Regions from separate parts of the Allorhizobium sp. GW101-3B10 genome, predicted to be linked through region 1. Evidence: predicted binding sites of a transcription regulator. Region 1 holds the regulator's gene; each other region holds the start of a gene.
What was found. Region 1 encodes LexA, which represses DNA repair genes until DNA is damaged. Its sites were predicted from a motif close to TGTTCNNNNTGTGTTCNG; they were not measured.

Region 1 (5,114 bases):
TGCGAAACCACCTTCGTCGCCGACATTGGTGTTGTGGCCCTGGGCCGCCAGTTCCTTGCGCAGCGTGTGGAAGACTTCCGAACCCATGCGCACGGCGTCGCGCATATTGTCGGTGCCGACCGGCATGATCATGAATTCCTGGAAGTCGATCGGATTGTCGGCATGCGCGCCGCCATTGATGATGTTCATCATCGGCACGGGCAGCAGATGAGCGTTGGGGCCGCCGACATAGCGATAGAGCGGCAGGCCGGTGGCTTCGGCGGCGGCCTTGGCGATGGCGAGCGAAACGCCGAGGATGGCATTGGCGCCGAGGCGCGACTTGTTCGCCGTGCCGTCCAGTTCGATCATCAGATTGTCGATCTGGATCTGGTTTTCGGCCTCGAGACCGCCGATCGCGTCGAATATCTCGGTATTGACGGCCTCGACGGCCTTTTCGACGCCCTTGCCGAGATAGCGGCTGCCGCCGTCACGCAGTTCGACGGCTTCGTGCGCGCCGGTCGAGGCGCCCGACGGAACGGCCGCACGGCCCATGCTGCCGTCTTCGAGATAGACATCGACCTCGATGGTCGGATTGCCGCGGCTGTCGAGAATTTCGCGGCCGATAATGTCGGTGATGGCAGTCATGGGAGCCTCCCTGCTTTTGGGTGGGGATTGAGGATGGCCTGTCTTAATCGATGATGCGGAAAATACAATGGCAGCTGCATGACAGAAGCCGAAAGGCAATGCCGACATTCGTCCCAATGCAAAACGCCGACCCAAGGGCCGGCGTCCACATGGATGATAGTCGCTTGATCGCGGGTCAGGCGGCCTTGGCGATCGCGTCGAAAGCCAGCAGCTTTTCCAGCAGGCGTTTCATCTGGCTGATCGGCACCATGTTCGGACCGTCCGACGGGGCATTGTCCGGATCCTGGTGAGTCTCGATGAACAGGCCGGCGACGCCGACGGCGACCGCGGCGCGCGCCAGCGTCTCGACGAATTCACGCTGGCCGCCCGAGGAGCCGCCCTGGCCACCCGGCTGCTGCACCGAATGGGTGGCGTCGAACACGACCGGAGCGCCCATGGCCGCCATGATCGGCAGCGCGCGCATGTCGGACACCAGCGTGTTGTAGCCGAAGGAGGCGCCGCGCTCGCACAGAAGCACGTTCGGATTGCCGCTGGCATTGATCTTGTTCAGCACGTTCTTCATGTCCCAGGGGGCGAGGAACTGGCCCTTCTTGACGTTGATCACGCGGCCGGTCTGAGCCGCGGCCACCAGAAGATCGGTCTGGCGGCACAAAAAGGCCGGGATCTGCAGGACGTCGACGGTCGGTGCGACCAGCCGGCAGTGCTCTTCGGTGTGCACGTCGGTCAGCACCGGGAATCCGTATTCCTTCTTGAGATCGGCAAAGACCTCCATCGCCTTTTCCAGGCCGATGCCGCGCTCGGCCGAAAGCGAGGTGCGGTTCGCCTTGTCGTAGGACGACTTGTAGACGAGGCCGATGCCCAGCTCGCGGCAGATTTCGGAAAGCTGGCCGGCGATCATGAAGGCATGGTCGCGGCTTTCCATCTGGCAGGGGCCGGCGATCAGCGAGAACCGCTTGGAATTGGAGAAGACCGCCTTGGCGGTGCCGTCACCGACGACGACTTCGGAATGGGTCGAATTGCTCATGAAACCTCCTCGAATGCGAAGGGCACGCCCTGCCCCGCCTCGTGCGGAACGATCAGGCGCGCGCCGCGGCGGCTGAATGCGATGCCCTTAGCAGCGAGAAGCCGCTCTGTCACGCCGATATCCGCAACCTTGACGACGATCAGCCGGCCCATGAGGCCGCGTCCGCGATTCTCGGTATCGAGCCCGAAATAGCCGGCAAGCCCGGCCGGCGTCAGCACCTCGATGGCGGCATTGGCCGATTGCAGCGACAGCCCGAAGGAATGCGCCTCGACCGCGCGCTGCTCGAACACTTCCTCCAGCAGATACTGGAAGTCGCTCGGATTGTCCTCGCCGAGCACGACGGTCGACAGGCCGAGCGCGCCGTTCTCGTGCCGCGCCAGTGCGCCGCGATCGGCCGGCAGCGGATTGACCCGCTCGCAGGCAAACAGGAAGAAGTCGGGTGCCCGTAGATCGGCGGCAAAGGCGAGCCTGAAGCCGCCCATAACCTCCGACCCGTCCGCCATCTTGAACACGCGTTCGAAATGCAGCATCGGGCCGCCGGAAAAGCCCTCGGCGACGAAACGCCGATGGTCCGCATCCCCATCCTCGGTCTTGACGACGATCGCCGACAGCCCTTCGAGGCCGTTGCGGAAACGGAACGCCTGGTCGCGCGCCACGAACATGTTGCCGGCCTTGGCCGCCGCCTCGCATTCCTCGCGGCTGGCGATCGCCAGCGGCTCGAGATAGGTGTCGTCGCCGAAGAACACGCAGGCATTCTCCGTGCCGAACGGATGGCGCGCATCGGGCGCCACGGTGAATCCGAGGTCGGTCAGGCGCCGGCGCGCCGCCTCGAGCGACTGGACCGGAAGGACGAGGTGGTCGAGACCCCGCGGCTTGTTCAGTTCGGACATACGACACCTCTCGTCGGCGGGAGTGATCGCGCGGAGATTTGCGCCATTTGATCCGGATTGGCAAGCTGGCGGCGCAAGTCGGATGTCCCTCGCGGCGCGCAGGACCACCCTGGCTCAGGTCTCGTCCAGGCCGTTTTGCAAAGATTTTCATTTCGCACTGCACACTTCACGGAATCTTAGGCACTTGCGGAACACAAATGGAACATATAGTGTATGTTCCGTATTTGTTTCACCAATTGGGGCTCCGAACATGCTGACGCGCAAGCAACAGGAACTGCTTCTGTTCATCCACGAACGGATGAAGGAATCGGGCGTTCCGCCCTCCTTCGACGAGATGAAGGACGCGCTCGACCTCGCCTCCAAGTCCGGCATCCACCGCCTGATCACGGCGCTGGAAGAACGCGGCTTCATCCGCCGCCTGCCCAACCGGGCCCGCGCGCTGGAGGTGATCAAGCTTCCGGAAGCCTATTCGCCGAGCCTGCAGCCGCGCCGCGGCTTCTCGCCCAGCGTCATCGAAGGCAGCCTCGGCAAGACGCCGCCCGTCGCGCCGAAGGCGGTCGAGGAGACGTCGAATTCGGTCAGCGTGCCCGTCATGGGCCGCATCGCCGCCGGCGTGCCGATCTCGGCGATCCAGAACAACACCCACGACATCAACGTGCCGGCCGAAATGCTCGGCGCCGGCGAGCACTATGCGCTCGAGGTCAAGGGTGATTCGATGATCGAGGCCGGCATCCTGGACGGCGACACGGTCATCATCCGCAACGCCTCCAACGCCAATCCCGGCGACATCATCGTCGCCCTCGTCGACGACGAGGAAGCGACGCTGAAGCGCTTCCGCCGCCGCGGCGCGTCGATCGCGCTGGAAGCCGCGAACCCGGCCTACGAGACCCGCATCTTCGGGCCCGACCGAGTGAAGATCCAGGGCAAGCTGGTCGGCCTCATCCGCCGCTATCACTGACATCCTCGGCGGCCGCAGGGCCGCCGGCATCACTGGCCGGTGTTGAGGCGAAGGTGCCGTCGGGTAAGGGAGCGGTCTGAAAGCTGTCGCTACGCCAGTCATAGAGACGATGGACGGACCACGGCCGATAGTCGCCGGAGAACGACGCGGTCACGCGCATCTCCCGTGCTTTTCGGTCTCCGAGCGAAAGCTCCACCGCGCCGCTGCGACGCAATGTCTCGGCCGTGAAAAGCCGGGCGCCCGAGCGGCAGGACTGAAAAGCCACCCGCCGCGCCGATACGACGACGTCGGCCACGTCACAGGCGCCGCCGACAAAGGCCGCTTCCTCCACCGTGACGATCGTCCATCCGCTGCCGAGCCGCGCCACGCACCAGTTCTTGCCTTCGCAGACAAACCGCCCCTCGCCCGCTTCCTTCAACGCGCCGCGCATGCGTTCGCGCGCTTTGCGCAGATCGTCCTCCGACCATTTTGGCGCCTGCTGGCCCGGCGGCATCGTCGGCGGCAGGGACTTGATCGGCGGCATGGCCGGCGCCGGTGCTTCCGCAGCCGGAAGACCGGCCGCCTTGCCGAGATCCGTCGGCCCGAGATGTTCGCCGGTTCCGAGTGCCGCCTGCCATTGCTCGAAGGTGAAGCGCGGCGGGCGCGTTCGGTTGGTGGCGAGGCCTTGCTGCGAGAGGCGAAGGCCGACGAGCCGGCCGTCCTCCGCGATTAGCACGTCGGCCGGGGGTGTGCCCGGCACCAGCGCCGCCGTCCCAATGACCGCCGCGAGCAGGAGCGAGCCGGCATGCCGGAGCCATGTGCGCAGCAGCGTCATCAGCAAGAGGCCGACCGCGGCGACCGGCAGGAACCAGCCTGGCATGCGGGTGAAGCCGATCGCCTCGCCCCAGCCGGCGACGCCATGGGCGATCACCAGCACCCATTCGAGCCCGATGCCCATCAGCAACAGGAACGGGGCGTCGAGGCCGAAGGGCATCAGCAGCATGGCGACCAGTCCGGCCGGCATCACCAGGATCGAGATGATCGGCATGGCGGCGAGATTGGCCTCCAGCCCGTGCGGCGCCAGCCGGTGGAAATGGGCGATGGCGAAGATCGCCGTCGACAGCCCACCGATCAGCGAGGTGAGGAAGGTGCCGGCCATCAGCTTGCCGCCCTCGCCGAGGAATCTCGCCCCCGGGAAGCTCAGCCTCAGGCCGGGGTTCCACCGTGGCCGGGCGCGCCATGCCGGATAGCCGGCGATGAGCGCCGCAGTCGCGGCGAACGACATCTGGAAGCTCGGTCCCATCACCGCCGACGGCGTGGTGGCGATGATGACGATCGCCGCCAGCGCCAGGTTGCGCAGGCTGATCGCCGGCCGGTCGAACAGGACGGCGACCAGCATGATCGCCGTCATCAGGAAGGCCCTCACGGCCGAGACCTGATAGCCCGAGATCATCAGATAGGCGAAGGCCGCGAGCAGCGCGCCCGCAGCGGCGATCTTCTTAATCGGGACGGCCTGGGCCAGCCTCGGCAACAGGCTGAGCACCATGCGCAGCCCGACGAAGAAGATGCCCGAGGCGAGCGCCATGTTGAGCCCCGAGATCGCCGTGATATGGGCAAGGCCCGAGAGACGCAGCGCCTC
Region 2 (5,114 bases), 270 kb from region 1:
TCTCGTGGAACGACCTTTGAAGTTCGGAGAACTGGTCAACTGCCCCTGCAAGAACTGTTTCAATTTTCACGAACTGAACGTTGAGGTTGCTCGGGTCTGATGCGTCTCCGCCCGGAGGCGGATTTCCGAGTTTTTTCAGGACAAAAAGAGAGAATTGAAACTCATCTGTCGCGGGTTTCGCGTTCTGATTTGAGTTCAATTCCAATTTCGCGAGCGGTGATCCTTTTTCATTCTCCCTTTGGTAAGAGAACGAAGTTCTACCATACGCGAGATCGAAATTTCGTACCGAATAGCCTGAATTCCGCTTCAGTAACTTTAGATTCTCGCTATCAAAATTTGCTAAGGTAAAATTTACGTTCCCGGCCCGGAGACTTCCGGAAACTTCGGGGAATTTCCTATGAGCTTCTTCAAAGAGATCCACGACCTCACGATCATTAAGCGGTTGTGCCCAGAATGCCATCTTGCCCTCCGTCTTTCGACGTATGCACGCATTTGTTTGCTTAGATTGTCAATCACACCCTCTCGACAAACCCGTCCAGCACGCGCTTTTCGCCGGCGCGGTCGAAGTTGATGGTGAGCTTGTTGCCCTCGATCGAGGCGATGTTGCCGTTGCCGAACTTGATGTGGAAGACGCGGTCGCCGACGGTGAATTTCGACGGTTCGGTGGTGGTGGACTTGGCCACCAGTTCGCCCTCGATGGTCTTGGCCTTCGGGCCACTCTCGCCATAGCCGATGCGCTCGATGGCGTGGCCGGAGCGGTTGCCCCAGTTGTCGCGGGTGGCGTCCGACTTGTTGGCCTGGGCGCGTTTCCAGCCGGGGGTGGAGTAATTGTTGGCGAAGGGATCGGCCTTGTCGAAGCGCGACTGGCCGTAGCCGCCGCGACCGTAGCCGCCATAGGACTGCTCGCTCTCGGCGACCTCGACATGGGTGACCGGCAGCTCGTCGAGGAAGCGCGACGGCATGGTCGACTGCCACAGGCCGTGGATGCGGCGGTTGGAGACGAACCAGATGTGGCAGCGGCGCTTGGCCCGGGTGATGCCGACATAGGCGAGGCGGCGTTCCTCCTCGAGGCCTGAGCGGCCGCCTTCGTCGAGCGAGCGCTGGTGGGGGAAGAGGCCTTCCTCCCAGCCGGGCAGGAAGACGGTCTCGAATTCCAGCCCCTTGGCCGAATGCAGCGTCATGATCGACACGGCGTCCATCTCGGCATTCTGCTCGGTGTCCATGACCAGCGAGACGTGTTCGAGGAAGCCGCGCAGGCTCTCGAAGGCCTCCATCGAGCGGATCAGTTCTTTCAGGTTTTCCAGGCGCCCGGGGGCTTCGGCCGACTTGTCGTTCTTCCACATGTCGGTATAGCCGGACTCTTCGAGGATCTGCTCGGCAAGCTCGGTATGGGGCGTCGTTTCAAGCAGTTCCGACCATCGCCTGAAGTGTTGAATCACGTCGAACAGCGCCTTGCGGGCCTTGGGCTTGACCTCGTCGGTCTCGATCAGGTCGACGGCGGCGGCCAGCATCGGCACGTCGCGGGCGCGGGCATAGTCGTGCAGCGTGCGGATGGTGGTGTCGCCCAAGCCGCGCTTCGGGGTGTTGACGATGCGCTCGAAGGCGAGGTCGTCGGCCGGCTGGCAGACCAGGCGGAAATAGGCCATGGCGTCGCGGATCTCGAGGCGCTCGTAGAAGCGCGGGCCGCCGACGACGCGGTAGTTGAGGCCGAGGGTGACGAAGCGGTCTTCGAACTCGCGCATCTGGAAGGAGGCGCGCACCAGGATCGCCATGTCGTTGAGGGCGTGCTTCTTGCCGTCGGCATTGCCGCGCTGCAGCCGCTCGATCTCCTCGCCGATGGCGCGGGCTTCCTCTTCCGAATCCCAGGCGGCATGCACCACCACCTTCTCGTCATCGGGATCGACGCGGTCGGTGAACAGCGTCTTGCCGAGACGGCCCTCGTTATGGGCGATCAGATGGCCGGCGGCGCCGAGGATATGCTCCGTCGAGCGGTAGTTGCGCTCCAGCTTGATGACCTTGGCGCCGGGAAAATCCTTCTCGAAGCGCAGGATGTTGTCGACCTCCGCGCCGCGCCAGCCATAGATCGACTGGTCGTCGTCGCCGACGCAGCAGATGTTGACCTTTGGTGCCTCATCCTGAGGTGCCGAGCGCAGCGAGGCCTCGAAGGATACTGCCCGATCTGGCCAAACCTCGTCCTTCGAGACGGCGCTGCGCGCCTCCTCAGGATGAGGTTTGGGTCCCCGCTGGGCAGAGGAGGGGCCTGACCGCTGCGCCAGCAGCCGCAGCCACATGTATTGCGCGGTGTTGGTGTCCTGGTATTCGTCGACCAGGATGTATTTGAACCTCTGGTGATAGTCCTTCAGGATGTCCGGATTGGCGCGGAACATGCGGATCGGATGCAGGAGAAGGTCGCCGAAGTCGCAGGCGTTCAAGGTCTTCAGGCGGTTCTGGTAGGCGGCGTAGAGTTCGCGGCCCTTGCCGTTGGCGAAGGCCCGGGCATCGCCCTCGGGGATCTGCGCGGGGTCGAGGCCCTTGTTCTTCCAGCCGTCGATCATCTGGGCGAACTGCTTGGCCGGCCAGCGCTTGTCGTCGATGCCTTCTGCCTGGATGATCTGCTTGATCAGGCGGATGACGTCGTCGGTGTCGAGAATGGTGAAATCGGAGCGCAGGCCCACCATTTCGGCGTGGCGGCGCAGGATCTTGACGCCGATCGAGTGGAAGGTGCCGAGCCAGGGCATGCCCTCGACCGCGCCGCCGACGAGCAGGCCGATGCGCTCCTTCATCTCGCGCGCCGCCTTGTTGGTGAAGGTCACGGCGAGGATCTGGCTCGGGAAGGCGCGGCCGGTCGCGAGAATATGGGCGATGCGGGTGGTCAGCACCCGGGTCTTGCCGGTGCCGGCGCCGGCCAGCACCAGGACGGGGCCGTCCAGCGTTTCCACGGCTTCGCGCTGTTCCGGATTGAGGCCGGAAAGATAGTCGGGCACGCGGTTCTGGTCGCGCGCCGCCATGGCGCGCGCCGCGATGCCGAGGCCGCCGGCGGCGGGTGCCGCGGCGGGGGCGCGTCCTTCGGCGACGGGTTTGCGCGGGGCGGGTTCCTCGTCGTCGAAGAAGGGTATGTCGTCGAAACCGTTACTCATGCGGCCAATGTAGTGATTCGGATCGGAAAGACCAGAAAAGATGTTCCCCTTTCATTCCGATCCGGGCGCTATCCGCAGGGAATGTCGACGGTTTTGCCGGGTGCGATCGGCAAGGCGACCGAATTGATCGCCCGCACGGGCCGGAGGCCTGCGAGATGACAATTTCGTAATCTTGGCCATTGCGCCTTGCCGTTTGTGCCTTGCAGCGAAATATTGCCGGACAGATGACCCGCAATTCGCCTGATGGCTGCATGGCGTCTCCAAGGCGAGACCCGGCGGGCGCAGCACAGGCCGGAGTTCCCAATGGCATTTTGGAAGCAGTTGACCCTCAGTCTCGTGGCGATCGCCGCAGGCCTATTCCTGTGGGTCTGGTTCGTGCCCGGCGCCGACGGCGTGCTGCGGCGGATCGGCGTGCCCGAAACAGTGGTCGCCCTCGTCGCGCCGGCGGCGGAGGAAACGGGCGACGCCGCAGGGAACGGCCAGGCGCGGCAGGGCCAGGGTGCGCAGGGGCAGGGGCAGGGCGCCGGACAGGGCGCGCAGGGCCAGGGCGGCAATCGCCGCGGGGCCGGGGCGCAGGCGCTGGTGGTCGTGCGGCCGGTCGAGGTGGGCACGGTCAACGACCGTCTCTCGGCGCTCGGCACCGGCGACGCCATCCAGTCCGTCACCATCATGCCGCAGGTTTCGGGCATGCTGTCCGAAATCGCCATCAAGTCCGGCGACCGGATCACCAAGGGCCAGGTGATCGCGCGGCTGGAAAACGAGGAGCAGCGCATCGCCCGCGATCAGGCGCAGGTGGCACTGAAGAGCGCGACCGAGAAGAACGAGCTCTACACCAACCTGAAATCCGCAGCCTCGCGCATCGATGCCTTCGATGCCGCCATCGCGCTCGAAGGGGCGAAACTCGCGCTTGCCTCGGCCGAACTGGAGCTGAAGCGGCGCGAGATCGTCGCGCCGATCGACGGCGTCGCCGGCATCGTCACCGTCAATCCGGGCGACAATGTCACCACCTCGACGGCGATTGCCACGGTCGACGACCGCTCCGAACTGCTGATCGACTTCTGGGTGCCGGAACGTTTCGCCCCGATCATCAAGGTCGGCCAGCCGCTGACCGCAACCGCGGTGGCGCGCCAGGGCAAGCTCTACGAGGGCAGCGTGGCGGCGGTCGACAACCGCATCGACGAGGCGAGCCGGACGCTGCGCATCCGCGCCAAGATCGCCAACGAGAACGACGACCTGCGCGCCGGCATGGCCTTTACCGTGGCGATGAGCTTCGACGGTGAGCGCTTTCCCGCCGTCGATCCCCTGTCCGTGCAGTGGGACAGCGACGGTTCCTTCGTCTGGCGCGTGACCGACGGCAAGGCCGAGAAGGTGCCGGTGCGGATCGTCCAGCGCAATCCCGACGCCGTCCTGGTCGAGGGCGAGCTTGCCGAGGGCGACCGGGTGGTGACCGAAGGCATTCAACGCGTGCGCGCCGGCCGGGCGGTGCAGGTGATCGGCGACGAAGCCGGTGCGAAGCCCGCGAACGGCGAAAAACCGGTGGCAAGCCGATGAGCGGGGACAGCGATTTGAGCGACGGCAAGAACGGCGACGGGGAGGTACAGGGCCCTGTTGCGGGGGCTGCGCCCGACAAGCAGACCGGTTTCACCGCGCTCTTCATCCGCCGGCCGATCTTTGCGGCGGTCGCCAATGCGCTGATGGTGGTGGCCGGCCTTGCCGCCTTCTACGGCATCGAGGTGCGCGAACTGCCCGACGTCGACCGGCCGGTGATCACGGTTCGGACCTCGTTCGACGGGGCCTCGCCGCAGACCATCGACCAGCAGTTGACGACGGTGGTGGAAGGGGCCGTGGCGCGCGTCGCCGGGCTCAAATCCATGTCGTCGACCTCGTCCTTCGGATCGAGCCGCGTGACGCTCGAATTCTCCGACACCACGGACCTCAATGTCGCGGCGAGCGACGTGCGCGATGCCATTTCGCGGG
Region 3 (5,114 bases), 2.0 Mb from region 1:
TCGATGACGCCAATGATCTTGGAGATTTCGTCGGAGGACTTCTCGATGGCGCCCATGGCACTGACCGCCCGCGTCACCACTTCGCCCGAAGCCCGCGCCTCGTCGAGAGCGATGCCTACGACGTTCGCCGCCTTCTGCGCGCCATCCGCCGCCAAGGTGACGTTCTGGGTCAGTTCGTGCAACGCGGCTGTGCTTTCCTCCAGGCCCGCGGCCTGTTGTTCCGTGCGCTGGGCGAGATGGTTGGACGCCTCCGAAATGGCGGTTGTTGAGCGCAGAATCTCCTCTGCGGCGCTGCGCACCGTGCCGATCGTGTCGTGGAGCTTCTCGACCGAAGTATTGTAGTCATGCGCCATGCCGACAAAGTTTTCCGGCTGGGCAGGCGAGAGCTTCGCTTCGAGATCGCCGGCGGACAGCCTGTTCAAGACTTCGCTCAAGGCGGCGAGTGCCACCGCCTGTTCGTGCTCGGCCTTGGCGCGCGCATCTTCGGCCGCCTTTCGCTCGGCGGCGAGAATATCGAGATAGACGGTGATGGCGTAGTCCATGTCGAGCAGCGCGGCCTTGACCAGCACGCCCACCTCCTCGCCCAGAACCTTGCCTTCCTTGCGCGCAAACCGGGACGGCCAACGCTCCCGCACCACGGCGTGGATGAGTTGCTCGACCAGCAGGGCATAGCCGCCGATGTACCAGCGGGGCTCCAGGCCGATGCGGGCATGCGCCTTCCCGACGGCCGTCACGCCATCGACGTAGCGGTCGTCGAACTGCGCCGCTGTGACGATGCTCCAGTGACTTTCCTGGCGCTTTTTGGCCCCCTGAAGGTGATCCTCGTTGCGAAAGAAGGCCGCTGTTTCCGGGGTGCTCCGAACTTTCTTGTAGAAGACGTCGAGCGCTGCGCCGATATTCTTGCCGATGCTGGGCGCGAGCGTGCGCAGCGTCTGCCTTGCCTTTTCGTCAAGCCCGAGGAACTCGAGGCGGGCACCAAGACCGCTTTTCTCATTGTGTGTCGTCATAGCCGCCCCCGCGCGCCGGATCGCCGAATATTTCAGCGATGTATCAATTAGTTTTTTATGGATTACCAAAAAAGGTAAATATTTCATTTAACTAAAATGCGAAATGTACCCCTCTGGACAACAGATCGTACGACGCGCGCCCGGATCGGGGGTGGCGAAGAGACGGATCGCCGGGGTTCGTCCTTGGCCAGGCGAGATCGGCACAGGCCGTTCGAACGACGAAATCTCCGCGCTCTGCCGCCAGCGCAGGACCAGCGGACGAATGTTCTTGATTTGATCTGTCGCAGCCGCACGAATCTGCTAGTCTCCGCCGCCATGAACAGCACCGACCTTACCGCGCTTGCCATCGGCACTCTTGGCCTTCCTCCGACTGTCCTCGCCGGCATCGTCGGGGCGGCGTTGCTGGTCGTGCTTCTCCTGCTTCTTGTGTCAAACCGCCGCTCCAGCCGCATGCGCATCGCGCTCGAGATGGAGGCGGCGAGACGCGAGGCGGTGGCCGAGGCTCGGCTCTCGGAACTGCTGAAAGCCCAGGCGGAGATGCATGGACGACTCGCCGCGATGTCCGACGTGTTCGGCAAGCGCCAATCGGAGCTCAACCAGACGATCAGCCAGCGGCTGGACGGCATGACCCATCGCATCGGCGCGACCATCACCGAACAGACGAAATCGACGCATGAGAACCTGCGTCACCTTCAGGAACGGCTGGCCGTCATCGATGCCGCACAGAACAACATCCAGTCGCTGGCCAAGGACGTGGTCGGGCTGCAGGCCATCCTGTCCAACAAGCAGACCCGCGGCGCCTTCGGCCAATCGCGCATGGAGACGATCGTCGCCGACGGCTTGCCGATGGGCGCCTATGCCTTCCAGTCGACCCTGTCGAACGGCATGCGCCCGGACTGCACGATCCGCATGCCGAACGGCTCGCCACCGCTGGTGATCGACGCGAAGTTTCCGCTGGAGGCGTGGAACGCCATTCGCGACGCGCAGACGCCGGAGGAAAAGAAGCTGGCCGGCCAGAATTTCCGCCGCGATATCGAGGTGCATATCCGCGACATCGCGGCGAAGTATCTGATTGCGGGTGAAACCCAGGACATGGCCTTCCTCTTCGTGCCGTCGGAATCGATCTTTGCCGAGATCCACGAACATTTCGAAGCCATCGTCCAGAAGGCCCATCGCCTGCGCGTGGTTATCGTATCGCCCTCGTTGCTGATGCTGTCGATCCAGGTGATCCAGGCCGTCCTCAAGGATCAGCGCATGCGCGAACAGGCACATCTGATCCAGGGCGAGGTCCTGCATCTGATGGAAGATTTGCTGCGCCTCGACGAACGCACGAGAAAGCTGCAAGGACATTTCCTCGCAGCGCAGAAAGATGTGGACATGATTCTCACCTCGGCCGACAAACTGACGAAACGGGGCGCGAAGATCGAAGCGCTCGAATTTCAAACGACCGCGGCCGCATCGCCCGAGGATAGTCAGAGATCGGTGGAAAGCCGAACCGGCCTCTTGAAGCTGAGGATCGTCGACGAAGAATAGGATCGGGTCCGCGAAAGACCGAGACCAAGGACGGAAACACGCATGATCACTGTATTCGGCTCCATCAACATGGACCTCATCGCCACCACGCCGCGGCTGCCGAAGCCGGGCGAAACAGTAGCCGGCACCGGATTTTCGACGGCGGCCGGGGGCAAGGGCGCCAATCAGGCGCTGGCGGCCCGCCGCGCCGGGTCAGCCGTGCGCATGGCCGGTGCCGTGGGACGCGACGAGTTTGCCGCACCGGCGCTCGCTCTGCTGGAGGAAGCCGGCACCGACCTTTCCGCGGTCCGCCATGTAGATGGACCGACCGGCATCGCCCTCATCCTGGTCGGCGGCGACGGCGAGAACATGATCACGGTGGTTCCCGGCGCCAACGGCACGGTCGGCGAGCCGGAGGCCGCCGCAGCGGTCGCAGCTCTGCAGAGGGGCGACTTTCTCATGCTCCAGCTGGAGGTTCCCGCAGCCTCCGTCGAGCGTGCGCTGGTCGACGCGAAGGCACGCGGCGTGACGACCATTCTCAACATCGCCCCGCTGACGGCCGATGCCGCGCGCCTCGGGCGCATGGCCGACATCGTCATCGCCAACGAGACGGAGTTCGAGCGGCTGGCCGGTCGCGACGAACTCAACGCGGCCGAACGCGAGCAAACGCTGATGCGTCTCCACAAGGAGACCGGTCAGACGCTGATCGTCACCCTCGGCGCCGACGGCGTGATCGCCGCCCGGGATTCGAACCTTTACCGGACCATGGGTCTGGCCATCGAACCGGTCGACACGGTGGGCGCAGGCGACACCTTTTGCGGCTATCTGGCCGCCAGCCTGGATCAGGGCATCGCTTTCGAGCAGGCCCTGCGCCGCGCCGCCGTCGCCGGCTCCCTCGCCTGCCTGAAGCCGGGCGCACAGCCGTCGATTCCGACAGCAAGCGAGGTAGAAGGGCGCGTTTAGGACAACTTTGTTCCATTACGCGACAGTCATGATTCCTCCCTGCTGAAGACAGGCAAGAAAATGTAGAGCGACTTCAAATCTCGTTAAGCTTTCGGGTCTCTTATTGGCTTCGATTGGCGTACATCCGGCCAAAATAGGCACGGCTGTACTAGCGCACCATGATGGTGTGGACCGCCCGGTTGCGTCCCTGAGCCCTCTCCCCGTGCGTTTCGAGGTTTCCATGCTGAAGTTCATTTCCCGCTCCATCGCGGCGAAGCTGCTCGTCGTGACAGGCGTGGCGATCGCCTTCGTCCTGATGCTCTCCAATCTCTTCCTGATCTACGAGACGCGCGACCGCGTCCAGGCGCTGACCATGCAGCAGGCGACGGCGGAGGCGGAAGCCATCGCCCAGGAAATCGCCGGCGACATCGGCGAGCTGGCCAGCGCTGCCCGCACCATGTCGGGTGTCTTGGGCCGCGGCCACGAAGGCCAGTCCTTCGACCGCAAGGGCGCGATGAACCTGCTCAAGGCCAATCTCGAACAGAACCCGTTTGCCTTCGGCAGTTGGTTTGCCGAGGCTGAGAAAGCCTTCGACGGGCGCAAGGACGACGTGGTCGGCAATGCCGAACTCGGCGCCAATGCCAACGGCGTCTTTACACCCTACTGGTCGAAGGACCGCAACGGGGCGATCCAGTTCTCGACCTTCAACAACGAATACACCGCCGAATGGTATGCGTTGGCCGCAAAGAGCGGCAAGGGCGCGATCACGGCCCCCTATCTCGCCGAGGGCACGGATGTCCCGACGACGATGAGCTCGATCGCGTATCCGGTCATTTCCGGCGGCAAGATGATCGGCGTCACCGGGGTCGACATCTCACTCGCCTCGCTTTCGGAAAAGCTCAAGGCCCTTCGTCCCTTCGAGACCGGCCGCGTGATGCTGGTGGCGCAGAACAGCCAGTGGCTGGTCGCCCCCTCCGACGACCTCTTGATGAAGCCTTATGAAGTGGCCGGCGCCGACGCGCTGAAGACCGCCCTGTCGTCCGGCAAGAGCAGCCTGGTGAAGGATCTCGAGGAAAACGGCGCCGATGCGTTCGATCGCCTGCTCTTCCCGTTCCAGGTTCCCGGCGTGAACACCACCTGGTCGGTCATCGTCGACATTCCCCACAGCGCCACCGGTGCTGCCGTCGAGGCGCAGACGACGATCATGATCATCGCCGGCCTCATCGTTCTCGGCGCCGTTATGGCGAGCCTCTTCCTGGCGGTCCGCGCCTTTGCCCAGAAGCCCCTGCAGGCCCTGCTGGAAGATGTCGGGCGGCTTGGCCAGGGCAATTACGAGACCGCGGTCAAGGGCCAGGAACGCAGCGACGAACTCGGCCTGGTGGCCAAGGCACTCGACGGCTTCCGCCACCGCCTCGCCGACAGCCGCAGGCTTGAAGGCGAAGCCGAGCAGCAGCGCAGTGCGGCCGATGCCGAACGCCGCCGCTCGGAACAGGAACGCAGTGACTCCCTCGGCGTTCAGCAGCAGGTCGTCAGCGTTCTCGGCACCGGCCTGTCGCAGCTGTCGCACGGCAATCTGGGATACCGCATCGAAGACGAGTTCCCCGGCGAATACGCTGCCCTCAAGCGCGACTTCAACGATGCGCTGGCAAGCCT

Region 2: a site for LexA is predicted at 3,179-3,196, ahead of AC07Y0_RS05740 (ATP-dependent helicase). Genes of this name have one in related genera too.
Region 3: a site for LexA is predicted at 1,271-1,288, ahead of AC07Y0_RS17200 (DNA recombination protein RmuC). Genes of this name have one in related genera too.

What each region holds. Positions count from the first base shown of each region.
Region 1 covers NZ_JBWKZR010000001.1:1,482,476-1,487,589, reverse strand. Annotated here, with positions in the region: gene eno (phosphopyruvate hydratase) at 1-624, opposite strand, end outside; gene kdsA (3-deoxy-8-phosphooctulonate synthase) at 800-1,648, opposite strand; gene AC07Y0_RS07070 (VOC family protein) at 1,645-2,538, opposite strand; gene lexA (transcriptional repressor LexA) at 2,789-3,496, shown strand; gene AC07Y0_RS07060 (ComEC/Rec2 family competence protein) at 3,477-5,114, opposite strand, start outside.
Region 2 covers NZ_JBWKZR010000001.1:1,215,064-1,220,177, forward strand. Annotated here, with positions in the region: gene AC07Y0_RS05735 (hypothetical protein) at 1-460, opposite strand, end outside; gene AC07Y0_RS05740 (ATP-dependent helicase) at 513-3,137, opposite strand; gene AC07Y0_RS05745 (efflux RND transporter periplasmic adaptor subunit) at 3,441-4,688, shown strand; gene AC07Y0_RS05750 (efflux RND transporter permease subunit) at 4,685-5,114, shown strand, end outside.
Region 3 covers NZ_JBWKZR010000001.1:3,461,296-3,466,409, forward strand. Annotated here, with positions in the region: gene AC07Y0_RS17195 (methyl-accepting chemotaxis protein) at 1-1,007, opposite strand, end outside; gene AC07Y0_RS17200 (DNA recombination protein RmuC) at 1,323-2,540, shown strand; gene AC07Y0_RS17205 (ribokinase) at 2,583-3,482, shown strand; gene AC07Y0_RS17210 (methyl-accepting chemotaxis protein) at 3,703-5,114, shown strand, end outside.